Chelatococcus sp. HY11: one gene and its partner. The protein of the gene in region 1 binds, or shares a complex with, the protein of each later gene. Links are inferred from orthologs where the notes say so. Each region holds a gene or a part of one and is shown on either strand. Other genes may lie near its edges. The genes, in order: trxA and KIO74_RS14010.

Region 1 (8,259 bases):
TTTCTCCTGTTCGCGGAAAACCCGGCTGACGTCCTCCTTCTCGAAGTCGGTCTCGGTGGCGAGGCCGATGCCACCAATGTCATCTCCGAGCCGCTGGTGACGGTGGTGACGCCCGTCTCGCTCGATCACCCAGAATATCTCGGCAACCGCATTACCAGCGTTGCCGCGGCCAAGGCAGGCATTTTCAAGCGTGGCGTGCCCGCCGTCATCGCGCCCCAGGACCCGGAAGCCTCAGCCGTGCTGGAGGCCCGCGCCGAACGTATCGGCGCGCCGCTGATCATCGGCGATCAGGACTTCTCCGTTCATGAGGAAGGCGGGCGCCTCGTCTATCAGGACGAGCGCGGGCTGCTCGATCTGCCCCTGCCCCGCCTGTCCGGCCGCCATCAGCATATCAATGCCGGCACCGCGATCGCGGCGCTGCGCGCCGGTGGCTTCGATCGCCTGCCCGTCTCGGCTTATGAAACGGGCCTCAAGAATGCCGACTGGCCAGCGCGGATGCAGCGCCTGACACGCGGCGATCTCATCGCGCATGCACCCGAAGGCGCTGAAATCTGGCTCGACGGCGGCCACAACCCCGAGGGCGGCCGTGCCATCGCCAGCGCCATGGCCGACATGGAAGAGAGCCGGCCGGCACCGCTCGTGCTCATTGTCGGCATGCTCGGCACGAAGGACGCGGTTGGCTTCCTCTCCCCCTTCGCGGGCCTTGCCCGTGAATTGCTGGCGGTGTCGATGACCACGCAGCTCGCCGCGCGCCCGGCGGAGGAAATCGCCGAAATCGCCCAGGAGCTCGGCTTCGTCACGTCGGCCCATGCCAGTGTTGAGGCAGCCCTCGGCTCTCTCAAGCACCAGGATTGGGAGCATCCCCCGCGGATCCTGATCACCGGGTCGCTCTATTTCGCGGGTGAAGTGCTGGCCGCAAACGGAACCCCACCGACCTGAGCATCCGCCGGAATTATAGAGAATATCGTGTTTGAATGGAGACCCGCGGTTATTCCGGGGCCTCGCCTCAGCGAGGAGCCCGGAATCCATGAACACACGGCCTGACAAGAACACGCATCGGACCGTGCCCCCTCGTGGTTACCGCCGTGTTCATGGATTCCGGGCTCGGGCCTCTCGGCCCGCCCGGAATGACACGGCGGTACCGTTTGAAGTCAGCATGACCAGGGGCGCGGAACACGCCGCCAACCCCTTCCCCGGAGCTGATACCCTGCCGCGTGGGAAGGCACGGTTCCCTGTCCGGTTTACGACAAGAGCTGCCTCAATAAAAAACCCGGCTCCGCGAGGGGCCGGGTTTTCTCTTTCGCTCGAAAATCGCGGCGCGGGAGGCGCCAAGACCTGATCAGACCGAACCGGAGATCCAGCGGGACAGGTCGCTCTTGGGTGCCGCGCCGACTTTCTGGCCGGCGAGCTTGCCGTCCTTGAAGAGGAGCAGCGTCGGGATCGAACGGATGCCGAACTGCGCGGCCGTGGCCGGGTTCTCATCCACATTGACCTTCACGACCTTGACCTTGCCGGCGAGCTCCGTGGAAATCTCTTCCAGGGCCGGGCCGATCATCTTGCAGGGGCCGCACCATTCCGCCCAGAAGTCCACAACCACCGGCTCGCCCGCTTTCAGGACGTCGGCTTCGAAACTCGCATCGGTTGCCTTGATGGTCGCCATGATGAAAAACCTTTCGTGGGTGGCAGGCTGCACGGGGAAGCCCATGGCCGTCCGTTGGATGGGAACGTAAGAAGCGGGATGGGATGGGTCAAGGAGCAGGCAGCACAAGTCACGCCTGCTTGACAAGCATGAGTGCGGCCTCAAGCGCCTCCGGCGGCACCTTGAACACGCGCGGGCCGCGCGTATAGACGAGGAAAGCCCGGACCGGCCGATCGGGATAGATCTCGGCGAGCAAGGCCGCGTAGACCGCGAGCTGCGCGAGATGGCTCGCCGGGGCCGCATCGAGCGTTGCCGGTGGCCAGTGACTCGTCTTGAAATCCGCCACATGAACGGCGTCCGCGGTGACGGCGAGACGGTCGATCTGGCCCGAGACCGGTACGGCCTCATCATCAATGGTGATCGCGCCAGCGATCGGCACCTCGGCGCGGCTCGATGGGCCGAACAAGGCCGCAAGGTCCGGCCGGGCGAGCACCGCCAGCGCGTCCGTGACGATGCCATCCCGCGTCGCGGCGTCGAGGCCGGTGGCGCGCACCTCCAGAAGCGCCGCGATCTCCCGTGCCATGGCCTCTCCGCCGCGCATGAGGCCCTCCGGCAGATGCTGCAGGAGTTTGTGCAGGAAGTCGCCCCCGAGCCGAGCCGCGCGGCGCGCGTCCTCATCACGCCGGGAACGCGGCGGCGCTCCCAAAGGACCGGCCAGAGGACCTCCAGAAGGAAAACCAGCCGCCTCCGGAAGCTGATCCGCCGCGCCAAGGGCGCTTGACGGCCTGAGCGGGGGGCGCGCCTCGGCTTCCGGCGGCAGGCGGCGATCGAGCCAGGCGGGCAGGCTCGGCAAAGCCACCGCGGCCGCGGCCGGCGGCGCGGAGGGGCTCGCCGGCCGCGCGGGATCCCGCCAACGCCAGACGGTGCCGTTGCCGTGGGGAGCCGGAGCCTCGACGAGCCCGTATGCGCCGGCCTCCAGCCCCTTGCGAATCATCGCCGGCCAGCTCTTCTCCGGCAATGGCCGGAAGTCGCCGGTCTTGGCGTCGCGGCCAAGGCTCGTGTAGGAGGCCACCACCAGCCGCTCCTTGGCCCGGGTCATGGCCACATAGAGCAGGCGATTGTGCTCCTCCTCCGCCTCGCGCCGCAATCTGTCGCGCACCCCTGCGACCGCCGCGGGATCGAGCTCGCTCCTCGGTGACCAGATCGGCAAGGCAGGGCCATCGCGGCCGGCAATGGCGAAAAGCTTGGGATCGGTGCGCCCGGTCGGCACATCGCAGCCATCCGCAAGGATGACGACGGGTGCCTCCAGTCCCTTGGCACCGTGCACGGTCATGACGCGGATCTCATCATGGCCATCTTCGAGATCGCGCTTCACCTCGCGTTCGGCCTCGCCGAAGGCGACGAGGAAACCCGCCAGGGACGGTGCCTGCCGCCGTTCATAGCCGAGCGCCGCGGCCATGAATTCGTCGATGGCGTCGCCCGCCTCGGCGCCGAGGCGGGCCACCAACCGGCGGCGCCCACCGCCGGGACCGATCAGATGGGCGTAGAAGGCGAAGGGACCGCCCCGGCGTGCCCGCTGGCGCCAGTCCGCCAGCAGCCCGACGGCGCGCACGGCCCGCTCATTGCCCGCTTCCGCCGCCAGCGCCAAGGCGTGGTCGAGCGATTGCTCCTCGGGCCGCTCGGCGCCGATGCGCATGAGGTCGTCGTCGTCGAGGCCAACGAGCGGCGATTTCAGGAGCGCCGCGAGCGTCAGGTCGTCCGCCGGCAGCAAGGCCGCGCGGCCGGCCGCGACGAGGTCGCGCACCGCGATATGTTCGGTGACCTTGAGCCGGTCGGCGCCGGCCACCGGCAGGCCGGTGTCCTTCAGCGCGCGGATCAGGGATTCGTAGAAGCCGCCGCGCTTGCGCACCAGGATGAGGATGTCGCCGGGCGAGAAGCGCCGGCCGTCGTCGCCCCCGCCTGTCCAGTGCTTCACGGCCCGCGCGATGCGCCGCGCAAGCCGCACCTGGGGCGATCCCTCCTCGAGCTCATCGACGGGCAGCGTCCAGGCTTCCGCATCGACCACCTCCGTGGGGCGTTCGGCCTCCCAGAACTCGACAAGGCCCGCGAGCTGCGGCCGGGCGCTCTCATGGACCGTGCCGACGGCATCGTCATCGAAGGACAGGCCCTGGAAATGCTGGGGATCGGCGAAGACCGCATCGACCGCCTTCAACACCTCCGGCGCCGAGCGGAAGGACACTGTCAGGCGCACATCCTCGAAGGCTTGGCCAGCGGCCTCGACGCGCCGGCGGAAATAGCGGCCGCTGTCGTCGAACTCGCGTGGCGCCGCGCCCTGGAAACCGTAGATGGACTGCTTGGGATCACCCACCGCGAACAGCGTCCGCCGCGTCAGCGCGGCGCTGTCGCCAGCGGTGAACTCTTCCGCGAGCGCCTTGAGGATGCGCCACTGCTCCGGGCTCGTATCCTGCGCCTCGTCGACCAGGATGTGGTCGATGCCGGCATCGAGCTTGTAAAGCACCCAGGCCGCCTCATGGCGGGCGAAGAGATCGACCGTGCGGGCGATCAGATCGTCGAAATCCAGCGCGCCGCGTGCGTTCTTGGAGGCCTCGACGCGGGTGAAGACCGCGCTCGCGAGCGTCAGCAGGGCGGCTGTGCGCTCGACGGCGAGCACAGCCTTGAGCCGTCCGGTCAGCCCGGCGAGGCGATCGCGCTCGTCGCGGAGCTGCTGGACCAGGTCTGGATCAATGGCTTTCGTGCCGAAGCGACTGTCTGAACGCGGCTCGCCAGCCTGGGTAAAAAACACAGATTGATAGGCGGCTAATTTGTCGGCCGGGTTCGTTGCGGCGAGCGCTGCCCGGAAGCAGTCGGCCAGAGCCTGATCCGTCGTTTTGCCAGCGGCCAGTGCCGTGATGATGTCGGGCCAATCGGCCTCGGGGATGCCCTCCCCCAGCATCTGGCGTTCCACGCTGGCGCGATCGTCGGCGGGCTCGAGGCCGAGCGCGGCCTTGATGGCGTCGGTCGCGATGCCTCCGCCTGACGGCCCGGGTTCCCTGGAAAGGCCCTGCCGCAGCAAGGCCTTGGCGCGCAATGCCTCGGCAAGGGCCTTGTCGATGGTGACATCGCCCGCCTCCTCCACCAGCCGGGCCAGAGCCGCAGCGAGCGCCGGGGCGCGGCCGGCGATGGCATCGCTGATCACGGCGACGCGGGCGCGGGCGAGAAGATCGGCGGCATCCGTGTCGTCCAGCACCTCGAAGCGGGCCGGGACATTCGCCTCGAAGGGGAAGAGATGCAGAACGCGCTCGCAGAAGGCGTGGATGGTCTCGATCTTCAGCCCGCCGGGCGTCTCGATGGCGCGCGCGAAGAGCCGCCGGGCGACCGCACGGAGATCGGCGGTCGGCGGCTTGCCGGTGAGGCGAAGCAAGGCGGCGTCGAGTGCTGCGTCATCCAGCGCGACCCAGCGGCCGAGGTCGTCGAACACCCGGTTCGACATATTGGCGGCGGCGGCCTTGGTGAAGGTGAGGCAGAGGATGCGCCCGGGCTCCGCGCCCGCCAGCAGAAGCCGCAGCACCCGGTTGGCGAGCACGGTGGTCTTGCCGGAGCCGGCATTGGCCGACACCCAGGCCGAGGCGGCCGGATCAGCTGCCCGATGCTGGTCATGGATGACGCGACCGATGACCTCATCAGCGGACGGAGGCGTAACGCTCATTCGCCGCCTCCCTCGTCGCCGCCGGTGGACCATTCGCGCACCCGCGCCAGATGGTCATAGACACCCTCGCGCTTGGCGTATTCGGCGAAGGGCCGTGAGGCGAAGCCGATCTCACCACGGCAATAGCGCGACAGAAGCTGCGCCAGCCGGGTGGGATGCTCGGTGACGAGATCCGCGACACTCCGGGTTTCGCCCCGCTCCGGCTGCACCGGCCGGGGCTTGAGAGGCTCCTTGCCGCCGGTGGCGCCGACATAAAGCAGCTCTATCCGATCCGCGGGCATGGACGCCGGGCCCTTGAAACCGCCCGCGACCAGCATGGCGGCTTCCAGGGTCATCTGCGGCGCGAAGCCGGCGAAGATCTGCTTGGGCGTCGGCACCTGGCCCGTCTTGAAATCCACGATCACTGCGAGGTTGTCGTTTTCCTCGACGCGGTCGGCGCGCCCCCGCAGGGAAAAGCTCGATCCGTCCGCGAGCACGAGATCGAGCGCGCCGGAAATCTCGGCATGGAGCCGCCCCAGGCCCGGACGGCGGGCGGCCTCCCATGCCACATAAGCCTCCGCGAGCCTGAGGAAGCGCGGCCACCACAGGGCCATGACGTCGGGATAGGCCCCATAGGGCGCGAACACTTCACGGCCGATCGCGGTGAGAGCGGCGAGCGCATCGGCCGGGAGGGCTCCCGGGTAAGTGTTGGCGAAACTGCCAAGCGCCTCATGGACGAGATTGCCGCGGTCAGCTGCGCCCGGAGGCACCGCGAGGCCGTCCAGCGGATCGAGCTTCAGCACATGCCGGGCGTAGATGGCATAGGGGTCACGCACCAGCGTCTCGACCTCGGTGACGCTGAGGGAGCGCGGAATGAGGTGGAGCGGCGGCTTCGGCATCGGCCGACGCAGGGAGGGCTCAGCCGGTGCGTGTTCCAAGGCCTCGGCCCAGGCGAGGATCGTGCGGCCGCGCGCGCGAACCGCCTCCCAGGCCTCGCCTCCCGCCAGCGCCTTCATGCGCTGCAGAAAGCGCGATGGCACGGTCGGCGCCCCCTCGCGCTTCAACGAACGGGTGATCACCGCGTCACGCGTGCCCAGGGCCTCGACGAAGTCATGGGCGGTCTGGCCGATGCGCCGCTCCGGCGGGCTCATCCCGAGCGCGGTGCGCATGGGGCGATTGAGGAAGGCGTCCGTCCGCACCACCGGCGGCCAGATGCCCTCGTCGAGGCCGCCCAGCACGATCCTGTCGGCGGTGAGGAGGCGGGCCTCCAGCAGCCCGAAGACCTTGGCGCGGCGATGCGCGGCCTCGCCCCGGCGCAGCACGCGCTCCGCCAGGAGCCCCGCAAAGAAGGCCGGATAATCCCCCGGGCGGCCGATGAGCTCAGCGGATTTTACGACGGCGAGATCATCGAACAGGCTGGCGAGGTCTCCCCAGCCATCGGCGCGCGGCGGATCCCAATCCTCCTCCGGCGCGCGTGCCGAGACCGCGCGCAAAACTGCGTCGTGGGCTGAGGCCATCGCGACGAGGTCGGCCGCACCATCCGCGAAACTCCTGACGTCGAGGGGGGCGAAGGCGGCCTCCAGCGCGTCAAGCAGCGCCGCCACGCGTTCCCAGGCCGAGGGGCCAAGGCGCCGCAGGGGACGTGGGCTGCGACGGCTCGCGGCCTCTCTCCGGCGTTCGGGGAGAACGGCCTTCAACCCGGCGATGCCGGGCGGTGCCTCCGGCCCGCGCAGCAGGCCGATCTCAAGCTCCGTTGCCGCCTGACGCGCCGTCGCGAAGCTCTGTCCGAAGGTCGCGTCGGGGTGATTGAGGAGCGCGAGCAGGTCCGGTGCAGCGAAATCGGCAAACGCCACATCAGCGACGAGCTGGGCGAGGCTGCCGGCGCGCGAGCGGCTGAGCGGCAGCCCGGCCGAATCTTCCACCGCGATATCCCAGCGGGCGAGCTCGGCGATGGTGCGTTCGGCCAACATGCGATCCGGCGTGACGAGCGCGACTGTCGCGCCCGGCGTCTCCAGCGCCTCGCGCATGGCGAGCGCCGCGGCCAGCGCCTCGGAACGTTCATCCGGCGCCTCCACAAGGGTGAGGCCCGCAAGGGCGGCGCGTGTCGTCGTGGCGAAGTCTCCCGTGCCCTGGCGATACTCCGCCCAGACGTGGGTGGTCTCGGCCGGGCGCAGCGCCTCGGCGAGGAAGCTCGCGCGGGCCGCGACCTCCGGGGGAAGATCGGCGAGTTCCTGAACCTCGGCGCGGTCGATGCCAATGGTGGTGATGAGACGTTGCAAGGCGGCTTGGGGATGGCCGTGTCTCGCATCCGCGATAGCGCGCCACGAGGGTTCGTCCAGCCCGCGATCGAGGCCTGGCAGGACGACAGCGCCCTGCGGCAGCCGCGATACGGCGGCGATGAGATGGGCCGTCGCCGGCACCGAGCCGGTGGACCCGGCGACGATCATCGGCGCCTCCGGCCGTTCACGGGCGAGCCGTTCGGCGTCAGCGAGGATGATGGCGTTGCGCCGGCTGACGGGATCGCTCGCGCCACGGTCCGCCAGAATCTGCGGCCAGGTCTCGGCGGCGATTTTCAGGAAGTCGAGCGTGATGCCGTAGTAGCGGGAATAGCGATCCTCCACGAGGCTGTGCAGGCTCTCCCAAGCAATACCCTCGGTGGCAAGCGCGTCCATGAGGCGGGCGAGATCCCCCGCGAGCCCGAGCGCATCGGCCGGGGAAGCCGGCACGAGCAATGGCTCGTGATCGTCAAGCCGCAGGAGGGCGCGATCGACGGCCTTGGCCCAGGCGAGCACCAGCCGCGTCAGGATGAGGCGTCGTTCCGTCTCGCCGATCGCCGGCGGGAAGCCGGTAAAGTCCCCCTCGCCCATTCCGCCAAGGTCGGCGGCAAGGGCAATCTCGGCATCATCGACATCACCCAGCGGCACGATGCGCGGGA
Region 2 (8,537 bases), 300 kb from region 1 along the record:
GATCAGACGGGTTAGGTATGTAGGACCGGACGCCATCGAAGTCGATGAAGCGGTGCATGTTGGCCAGGATCGAAACGAGGGCTTGGCCGATTGTTTCCTCGCCTTCGTATGCGTGGGCGGACAGGGTCGTGAGGATGACAGAGATCGGTTTGACATCCTTGCGTTCCGCGAACATCTGATCGCGATGCCGTTTCAGGATCATGATCGCCTGTTGCAACGGGGTGACTACCCGGTATTCGGGAATGCTCTCAACGCTGGCTTGGGCCGCTTCGGCAAGCTTGCGGCGCTTGCGCGCGAAAGCCACAGCCATCCGCGAACGGAACCAGTTGGCATAGCCCTTCGGGTTGGAGCGGGGCCATTCGGTGGTAGGCTGATAAAACAGTGGGTGCTTGTTGTCCGTGATGGCGATCGCCGTGCCGGCCCACTGCGCGTCTAGGCCGCGAGACTCCAGCAACAACCTTGTGGACGCGCCATTTGGCAGCGCCGGCACGATATCCATGTGGAATTGGGCACCGTCGGCATATTCGAGCGTCCAGCAACGACGGCCTTCGCCGAGCGGCTTCACCATCGCCTGTGCCGTGCGATACGCCTCGATCTCGACCCGAAGCAGTTCCTTAAGCGCATACTGGGTCAACTGTTCCTTCTTCAGGGCGGTCAACTCGCAAACCGAGTCGATGTCATACTGGCCGTTTTCGTCCTCGGGCTTGATGACTGTGCCCAGCCGGAACGAACCCTGCGAGTAGACCTGCGGGTCGTACTGTTTCACCTTCGAAGCGTCACGATGCAGCCACTTGCCTAAAGACTCGTACCGAGCGACCGCCTGCTCGTATCTGGCGGGTGAGATCGTGAGCTCGTCTGCCAGCGCCTCGAGGTAGCCCTCGGCTTCCTTAGTAATCGTAACCATCGTGTCCTCATCCTGCAGACCCAGTGATGAGCACGACCACCGGTGCCCGCGCCAGATGACGCATGTCGTTCGACAACTCGGATCGGCTATGCCTAAAGCCGGACCGGGTGCGTCGCGACAAACGAAGCAGAATGGATAGTGCCCCCACGGCAATTACCGCCTACCAATAACATGTAGGCTGGCGCCAAAGGCCGATCAAGGGGGGCGCTGCTATATGTCTTGCCATTAGCGGCTTTGGAGTTGCTCGCTTCTTAAGGAATGGCGAATATCGATCACATCGTCGAGAGAAAAATGGAAGAACTAGACCGCGTCACTCGGGAAGCCACGGCAGTTATTGATGTTATCTATTTTCATTTGCCTGTGGATGGAGGTGACCCTGTCTATAGAGAGCGCGTCTACTGTTACGAACTGATATCATCAGATGAGGTCGATCTGCGCTCGGTTCTACCGGCAGCTCATCGCAAAAGCGGATCTCCGGTTTTCCGAGCATGTGGAAAGCCTGAAATCCGCAAAGAAGGGACGTTGAGATGGCACGGAGCCTGAATGAAATCATCGCCGGGCTTCCTGCTGACGAACAGGCAGCTATCGAGGCGCGCTATCAGGAATTGCGGCAGGAGGTAGAGAGTCTGCGCGAGCTTCGCCAGATCGCCGGCAAGGCGCAGGAAGACATCGCCTCGGCCCTCAACATCAAGCAGCCGTCGGTGTCCAAGATCGAGAAGCAGGCGGATATGTATCTCTCGACGCTACGCAGCTATGTCGAAGCCATCGGCGGCAAGCTCGAACTCACGGTGAAGCTGCCATCGCATCCGGCGTTTCATCTCCATAGCCTGGGTGACATGACCATGGGCGAAAGCGCTGGCGTTCGCACTGTGGCCCGCCGTCGAAAGCAGGCCGGAACAAGGTGAGCAGTTGAGGTGAAGGGGGAAAGCCTTCCCCCTGGCCGGCGCCGAGGTCGCCGGCACACCCCCTTCTGCGGGGAGACCCCCAGGCTGTGCAGAAACTCAGCGAGGACGCAACGCGGCGGCGATGACGCGAACCGAATAGAGCGGGGTTCTCAGCCCCGCGACATCAGCGCTCCGGTTCCGAACGCGTTCGAAGCGCGGATAATGTTGAATGCCAGGACCGACAGGGCCGCTTCGGCTTTCACCCGCCGCAAACCGCGGGTCAGGAAGCGACCTCCGCCAGACATTCGCTTGATGGTGCCGAAGGGGTGCTCGACCGTGCAGCGCCGGATCGTCATAAGATCAGGGTTCTCGTGAACTCGACGTTCCATCCGATCGAGCGCGCCCTGATCCACGAGCCTGTGAATGGTGCGCTGATATCCCGGCGTGCACTGCTGTTTGATCTGGCAAGTATGGCAGGCGGGCGTTCTGTAACGGATCGCCCGATTTCGGGTATGCTTGCCCTTGGGATACATGGTTTCACCAGCAGGGCAGCGGATGGTGTCGGTCTGCTCGTCATGGACGAATTGCACGGGGCGGAAGTATTGCGCGCTCATGGCCCCGCGCTTGATCGGCGCTGCCACGCGGACACCGTCCTGTTCGCAACGCGCGACTTCCTGCGCGTTCGAGTAGCCCCCGTCCGCCAGCACTTCTAGCTGGTCGACGTCGAGCACTTCTTTTGCCGCTATCGCCATTGGATGCAGCAGCTGGCTGTCGTTGGCTTCGTTGGCGACATCGTTGTGAATGATCAGGCCGCTTTCGATATCGACGACACTCTGGAGATTATAGGCTGGGAACTTCGGAGCCCGGCCATATCCCATTGGTCGTGCATCCGGTTCTCCGAAGACCACGACGTTGGTATCATGCTCAGCAAGTTCGGCCTGCCGCTTTTCCAAGCGCTGCTTACGGCGTTCGAGTGACGTGATCGCGCTGGCAAACGCCGCGCGATTGACCGTCTGATCGCGCGCGCCCGCCGAGTGTTGATCTGCTATGTTGAGGCGGTCGAGATAGTAGGCGATTTCTGTTTCGGTATGAGCGATGTCGCGTGCCAGACGATCCGCTCCTGCAATATTCTTCGCGCTGGCAACCGCCCGCATCTTTGTTCCGTCCAGCGCCACCTTGCCAGGAGTGACCAAGCCGTTCTCGCGACAGAAGCTGATGAATGCGGCCCCCGTGCGGATGATCGCTTCGGGGTTGTCGTGCCGGAACGCCGCAATGGTCCGATAGTCCGGGGTCATGCGCCGCATCAGCCAGATGGCCTCCAGATCGCGCTGGCAGGCGCGCTCCAATTGTCGCGATGAACGCAACTGGTTCAGGTAGCCCCAGATGTAGAGCCGCAGCATGTCGCCGGGGTGATAGCCAGGGCGTCCTGTCGGGGCAGAGACGGTGCGCTCGAAGCCGAGCGCCGTGAGATCGAGGGTTTCGACGAAGGCATCAATGACGCGGACGAGAGAGTCCTGCGACACATAATCTTCAACATAGGCGGGCAGCAGTAACGGCTGGCTGCGATCATATCCCTCAATAAAACGTCCCATTTTGCCCCCGTCCAGCAAGTAATGGAATATAGCATCCGCGGGCGAATAACCCCAGTAAATGCTTGGCAATACATGCAATTTCTACTGTGGCAAGCTTCAGAACATATTGCTCGCACCAGTCTGGTGATAGACAAGGAGGCTTCGGGGAACGCGCACGCTGTCGCACGCTCGGGGTGCGGACTATGATGAGGTTCAGGCAAGGTGGAATTGGATGCGCTCTGGCTCGCGGTAGCCTTCTTCCTCATCGCGCTGATCTATGCATCGGTCGGTCAGGCCGAGGCATCCGGCTACATCGCGATCATGGCACTGCTCGGCTTTGCGCCGCTGGCCATGAAGACGACCGCGCTCGCTCTCAATCTTTTGGTTGCGGCAATCGGGACAGCCATGTTCCTGAAGTCTGGAAGGCTGTCATGGCGAAGCGTATGGCCTTTTGCGATCCTTGGCTTCCCATTCTCTCTGCTCGGCGGCGCTGTCCAGCTACCGGCGGATATCTATTACCCGGTCGTCGGGGTGGTTCTCGTCCTTTCGGCCGCTCAGATGGCGAGGACGGCCCTTCGTAGATCTGGAGTATCTGCGGACCTGCCAACCGATCCGCCGTTCATACCGGCGCTGGCCACGGGTGCGATCATCGGCTTCATATCCGGCACGACAGGGACCGGAGGGGGTGTATTTCTTGCGCCGGTGATCCTCGCGATGAACTGGGGAACAGCGCGCCAGACTGCCGCGACAACCGCCGTCTATAACCTGATGAACTCGGCGGCCGCACTGCTCGGAGCCTATGCCTGGTGGGATCAGATTCCGAGTGCGCTACCCGGCTGGCTGATCGCCGTCGCTGTTGGCGGCTCGCTCGGGGCCTTCATCGGCAGCCGTTACCTGCCCGAACTATGGCTGCGCATTATTCTGGCTGTAATCCTTTTTGCCTCAGGGGTAAGCCTGCTGTTCGGGTGACAGCCAGTTTGCCTGTCGCGACCGAGTTTCAGTGATGTCCCCGCCGTCGCGCAATTATCGCGGTTACCCGACGAGGCGGAAACTACGGACCATTGCCACCTAGACTTAAACCCATATGTCGATTAGTCTCGACATATGGAATCAGATAACGCCATCCTCGCTTTCGCCGCGCTCGCGCAGCCGACCCGCCTCGACGTGTTCCGTCTGCTGATGGAGCATGAGCCGGATGGGTTGCCCGCAGGTGAGATCGCCCGCAGGTCGGATGTCCCCCACAATACCATGTCCACACATCTGGCGACGCTGGCGCGCGCCGGCCTGATCGAGGCCGAGCGGCACAGCCGGTCGATCATCTATCGGGCAAGGCTTGATGCCGTGCGCGCGCTCGCCAGCTTTCTCGTCAAGGATTGCTGCGGCGGCCGCCCCGAGATCTGCGCGCCGCTGATCGCCGATTTTTCCCCTTGCTGCCCACCGCAAACCCTCGCCGCTAAGGAGGCCACCCATGACTGACCGTATCTACAATGTCCTGTTCCTCTGCACCGGCAATTCGGCGCGTTCGATCCTCGCGGAAAGCATCCTGAACAAGGATGGCGAGGGTCGCTTTCGTGCCTTCTCCGCCGGGTCGCAACCGAAGGGGACGATCAATCCCTTCGCGCTGAAGGTATTGAAGAGTTTCGACTACCCCTCTGAAGGCTTCCGCTCGAAGGGTTGGGAGGAGTTTGCGGGGCCTGACGCGCCTGTCATGGATTTCGTGTTCACCGTCTGCGACAACGCTGCCGGCGAAGCATGCCCGGTCTGGCCCGGCCAGCCGATGACCGCCCATTGGGGCATTGAAGACCCTGCCGCCGTCGATGGGCCGGATATCCAGAAGGAAGCCGCCTTCGTTGCGGCCTTCCGCTACATGAAGAACCGCATCTCGGCGTTCACGTCCCTGCCGGTCGCCAGTCTCGACAAGGCGTCGCTGCGCACGAAGCTGACCGAGATCGGCCAATCAGATGGCGCGTCGTCTCCACGCAACAGCGCAGCGTGAAGCCGGCCATGGACGCCATCATCTATCACAACCCGGATTGTGGCACCTCGCGCAACACGCTGGCGATGATCCGCAATGCGGGCGTCGAGCCGCATGTCATCGAATATCTGAAGACACCGCCGTCGCGCGAGATGCTGACCCGACTTATTGCGCGCATGGGCATATCGGTGCGGGAACTGCTGCGCGAGAAGGGCACTCCATATGCGGAACTGGGCCTTGGCGACCCGGCTTTGAGTGACGCGCAATTGCTCGACGCGATGATGGCGCATCCCATCCTGATCAACCGGCCCATCGTCGTTAGCCCGAAGGGCGTGAGGCTCTGCCGGCCGTCCGAGGAAGTGCTCGACCTGTTGCCCCCGCAGCGCGGCGAGTTCGTCAAGGAAGACGGCGAGTGCGTGATCGACGAACACGGCCAGCGTGTCGCAACGGCCTGAGGGAATTGCATGTCCACCTTTGAACGCTACCTGACCCTCTGGGTCGCGCTGTGCATTGTCGTCGGCATCGCGCTCGGCCATTTTCTGCCGGGCGCATTTCATGCCATCGGCGCGATGGAAATTGCCAAGGTCAACCTGCCGGTGGCGGTACTGATCTGGCTGATGGTCATCCCAATGCTGCTCAAGATCGACTTCGCTGCCCTTGGTGAGGTCGGCCGCCACTGGCGCGGCATCGGCGTGACACTGTTCATCAACTGGGCGGTAAAACCGTTCTCGATGGCGCTACTGGGCTGGTTGTTCATCGGCTGGCTGTTCCGGCCCTATCTACCTGCCGACCAGATCGACAGTTACATTGCCGGCCTCATCATCCTTGCAGCCGCGCCATGCACGGCCATGGTGTTTGTCTGGTCGAACCTGACCAAGGGTGAACCGCATTTCACATTGAGCCAGGTCGCCCTCAACGACGCGATCATGGTCGTCGCCTTTGCGCCGATTGTCGGCCTACTGCTTGGACTGTCTGCCATCACCGTGCCGTGGGGCACGCTGGTCCTGTCGGTCGTCCTCTACATCGTCATTCCCGTCATCATCGCGCAGATCGTCCGTCGCCGGATGCTGGCGAATGGCGGACAGGCGGCGCTCGACAGGTTTCTTGCGAAGCTCGGCCCGGCATCCCTCGTTGCCCTGCTGGCGACGCTGGTTCTGCTGTTCGGCTTTCAGGGTGAGCAGATCATCGCGCAGCCCGCAATCATCGGCCTGCTGGCCGTGCCGATCCTGATTCAGGTCTATTTCAACTCCGGCCTTGCCTATCTGCTGAACAGGCTGGCCGGCGAGCAACACTGCGTGGCTGGACCCTCAGCGTTGATCGGCGCATCGAACTTCTTCGAACTGGCGGTCGCCGCCGCCATCAGCCTGTTCGGCTTTCATTCGGGTGCGGCGCTCGCCACGGTTGTCGGCGTGCTGATCGAGGTGCCGGTGATGCTCTCGGTCGTCTGGATCGTGAACCGCTCCAAAGGCTGGTATGAACGCGGCGGCAAAGTCTCCAGACTGGCGGAGGCGCAGCGCTGATGCCGGACGAGCTTCCCAATCTTGATGCCGGTTGCGCTGATATTCCCGGCATTGACCGGCTGCGCGCAGCAACGCCCTCGACCCATCCACCACGTATCCTGCTGCTTTACGGCTCGCTCCGGGAGCGATCTTACAGTCGCTTCCTGACATTCGAAGCCGAGCGTCTGCTCAAGCATTTCGGGGCTGAAACACGTATCTTCGATCCGTCCGGCCTGCCGCTGCCGGATGGGGCTGAGGTCAACAATCCCAAGGTGCAGGAACTGCGAGAGCTCTCGCTCTGGTCGGAAGGCCAGGTCTGGACCAGCCCGGAGCGGCACGGCGCAATGAGCGCGGTGATGAAGGCGCAGATCGACTGGATTCCCCTTTCGGTCGGCGCGGTAAGGCCGACACAGGGCCGGACACTCGCCGTCATGCAGGTCTCCGGCGGCTCGCAGAGCTTCAACGCCGTCAACCAGATGCGTGTGCTCGGGCGCTGGATGAGGATGGTCACGATCCCTAACCAGTCCTCTGTCGCCAAAGCCTTTCAGGAGTTCGACGAGGCGGGCCGGATGAAACCATCGTCCTATTATGACCGAGTGGTCGATGTGATGGAAGAACTAGTGAAGTTCACGTTGCTGACACGCGACGTCTCTAACCACCTCACCGACCGCTATTCCGAACGCAAGGAGAGCGGCGAGGCTCTGATGCGTCGGGTCAACCTGACGACTGCAACCTGAGAATCTATCTCGCACCGATCGCACGTCATCGTTCGCAAGAATGCCCCAACCAACGAGGTCTCCTGAATGGGTCATAGCCCGCAACAGTCGCAAGGAAGCGTCTCCGAGGTATTCCGCGTCTTCCTGAAGCTGGGGCTCACCTCCTTCGGCGGACCGATCGCGCATCTGGGCTATTTCCGGGACGAACTGGTGACGCGGCGAAAATGGCTGAGCGAAAGCGCATATGCCGATCTGGTGGCGCTGTGCCAGTTCCTGCCGGGTCCCGCCTCCAGCCAGGTGGGCTTTGCGCTTGGCCTGACACGGGCAGGTTGGGGCGGCGCGTTTGCAGCATTCCTTGCCTTCACACTGCCATCGGCACTGATCCTTCTCGCGCTCGCTATGACAGCTACACGGCTGGAAGGCCCGCTTGCGCTTGGCGTCCTGCAGGGTCTCAAGATCGTCGCCGTCGCCATCGTGGCGCAAGCCGTGTGGGGCATGGCAAAAAACCTCTGCCCCGATAAGGAGCGCGCCACGATCGCGGTCGTGGCCGTGCTTCTGCTTGCCTGGGCGCCGGGAGCGATCGGGATGATGGCGGCCATACTGCTGGGCGCACTCGCCGGGCTGGTTCTCAGCAATGGACAGGTCGCGGTCGGCGACCATCTGCCGGTCCCGGTTTCACGGACAGCCGGACTGACGGCCTTTGCGCTGTTCGCTGCCTTGCTGATCGGCCTGCCGATCCTCGCCAAACAGGCGCAAGGCTGGGCGCTGGCCGATAGCTTCTATCGCTCGGGCTCGCTGGTCTTTGGTGGCGGCCATGTGGTGCTGCCGCTGTTGCAGGCTGAAACGGTCGCGCCGGGATGGGTGTCCGATGATGCCTTCCTCGCGGGTTATGGCGCAGCGCAGGCAGTGCCGGGGCCACTGTTCACATTCGCGGCCTGGCTCGGGGCGGTCATGGGACCGCAGCCGAACGGCGTAGCCGGTGCCGCAA

Evidence for each region.
Region 2: the proteins of trxA (region 1) and KIO74_RS14010 are in contact, whole or in part, in an NMR structure (PDB 2IPA), measured with the Bacillus subtilis proteins. The link is inferred for Chelatococcus sp. HY11 from one-to-one orthologs.

What each region holds. Positions count from the first base shown.
Region 1 is NZ_JAHBRX010000001.1:3,364,300-3,372,558, forward strand. The notes cover bases 1-2,691. They hold trxA (thioredoxin), read right to left. Parts: upstream 1,661-2,691; coding sequence 1,340-1,660; downstream 1-1,339. Other genes in these bases: KIO74_RS15345 (bifunctional folylpolyglutamate synthase/dihydrofolate synthase), read left to right, coding at 1-939; addA (double-strand break repair helicase AddA), read right to left, coding at 1,770-2,691. Also shown: more of addA, read right to left, coding at 2,692-5,345; double-strand break repair protein AddB, read right to left, coding at 5,342-8,259. UniProt on the Bacillus subtilis protein: Participates in various redox reactions through the reversible oxidation of its active center dithiol to a disulfide and catalyzes dithiol-disulfide exchange reactions.
Region 2 is NZ_JAHBRX010000001.1:3,057,859-3,066,395, forward strand. The notes cover bases 3,623-6,591. They hold KIO74_RS14010 (arsenate reductase ArsC), read left to right. Parts: upstream 3,623-4,827; coding sequence 4,828-5,355; downstream 5,356-6,591. Other genes in these bases: KIO74_RS14000 (sulfite exporter TauE/SafE family protein), read left to right, coding at 3,623-4,328; KIO74_RS14005 (ArsR/SmtB family transcription factor), read left to right, coding at 4,464-4,835; arsC (arsenate reductase (glutaredoxin)), read left to right, coding at 5,364-5,789; arsB (ACR3 family arsenite efflux transporter), read left to right, coding at 5,799-6,591. Outside these bases: KIO74_RS13985 (nucleotidyltransferase domain-containing protein), read right to left, coding at 1-904; KIO74_RS13990 (XRE family transcriptional regulator), read left to right, coding at 1,432-1,809; KIO74_RS13995 (IS1182 family transposase), read right to left, coding at 1,959-3,380; more of KIO74_RS14000, read left to right, coding at 3,582-3,622; more of arsB, read left to right, coding at 6,592-6,854; arsenical resistance protein ArsH, read left to right, coding at 6,854-7,570; chrA (chromate efflux transporter), read left to right, coding at 7,637-8,537. UniProt on the Bacillus subtilis protein: Catalyzes the reduction of arsenate [As(V)] to arsenite [As(III)]. In vitro, can dephosphorylate para-nitrophenyl phosphate (pNPP).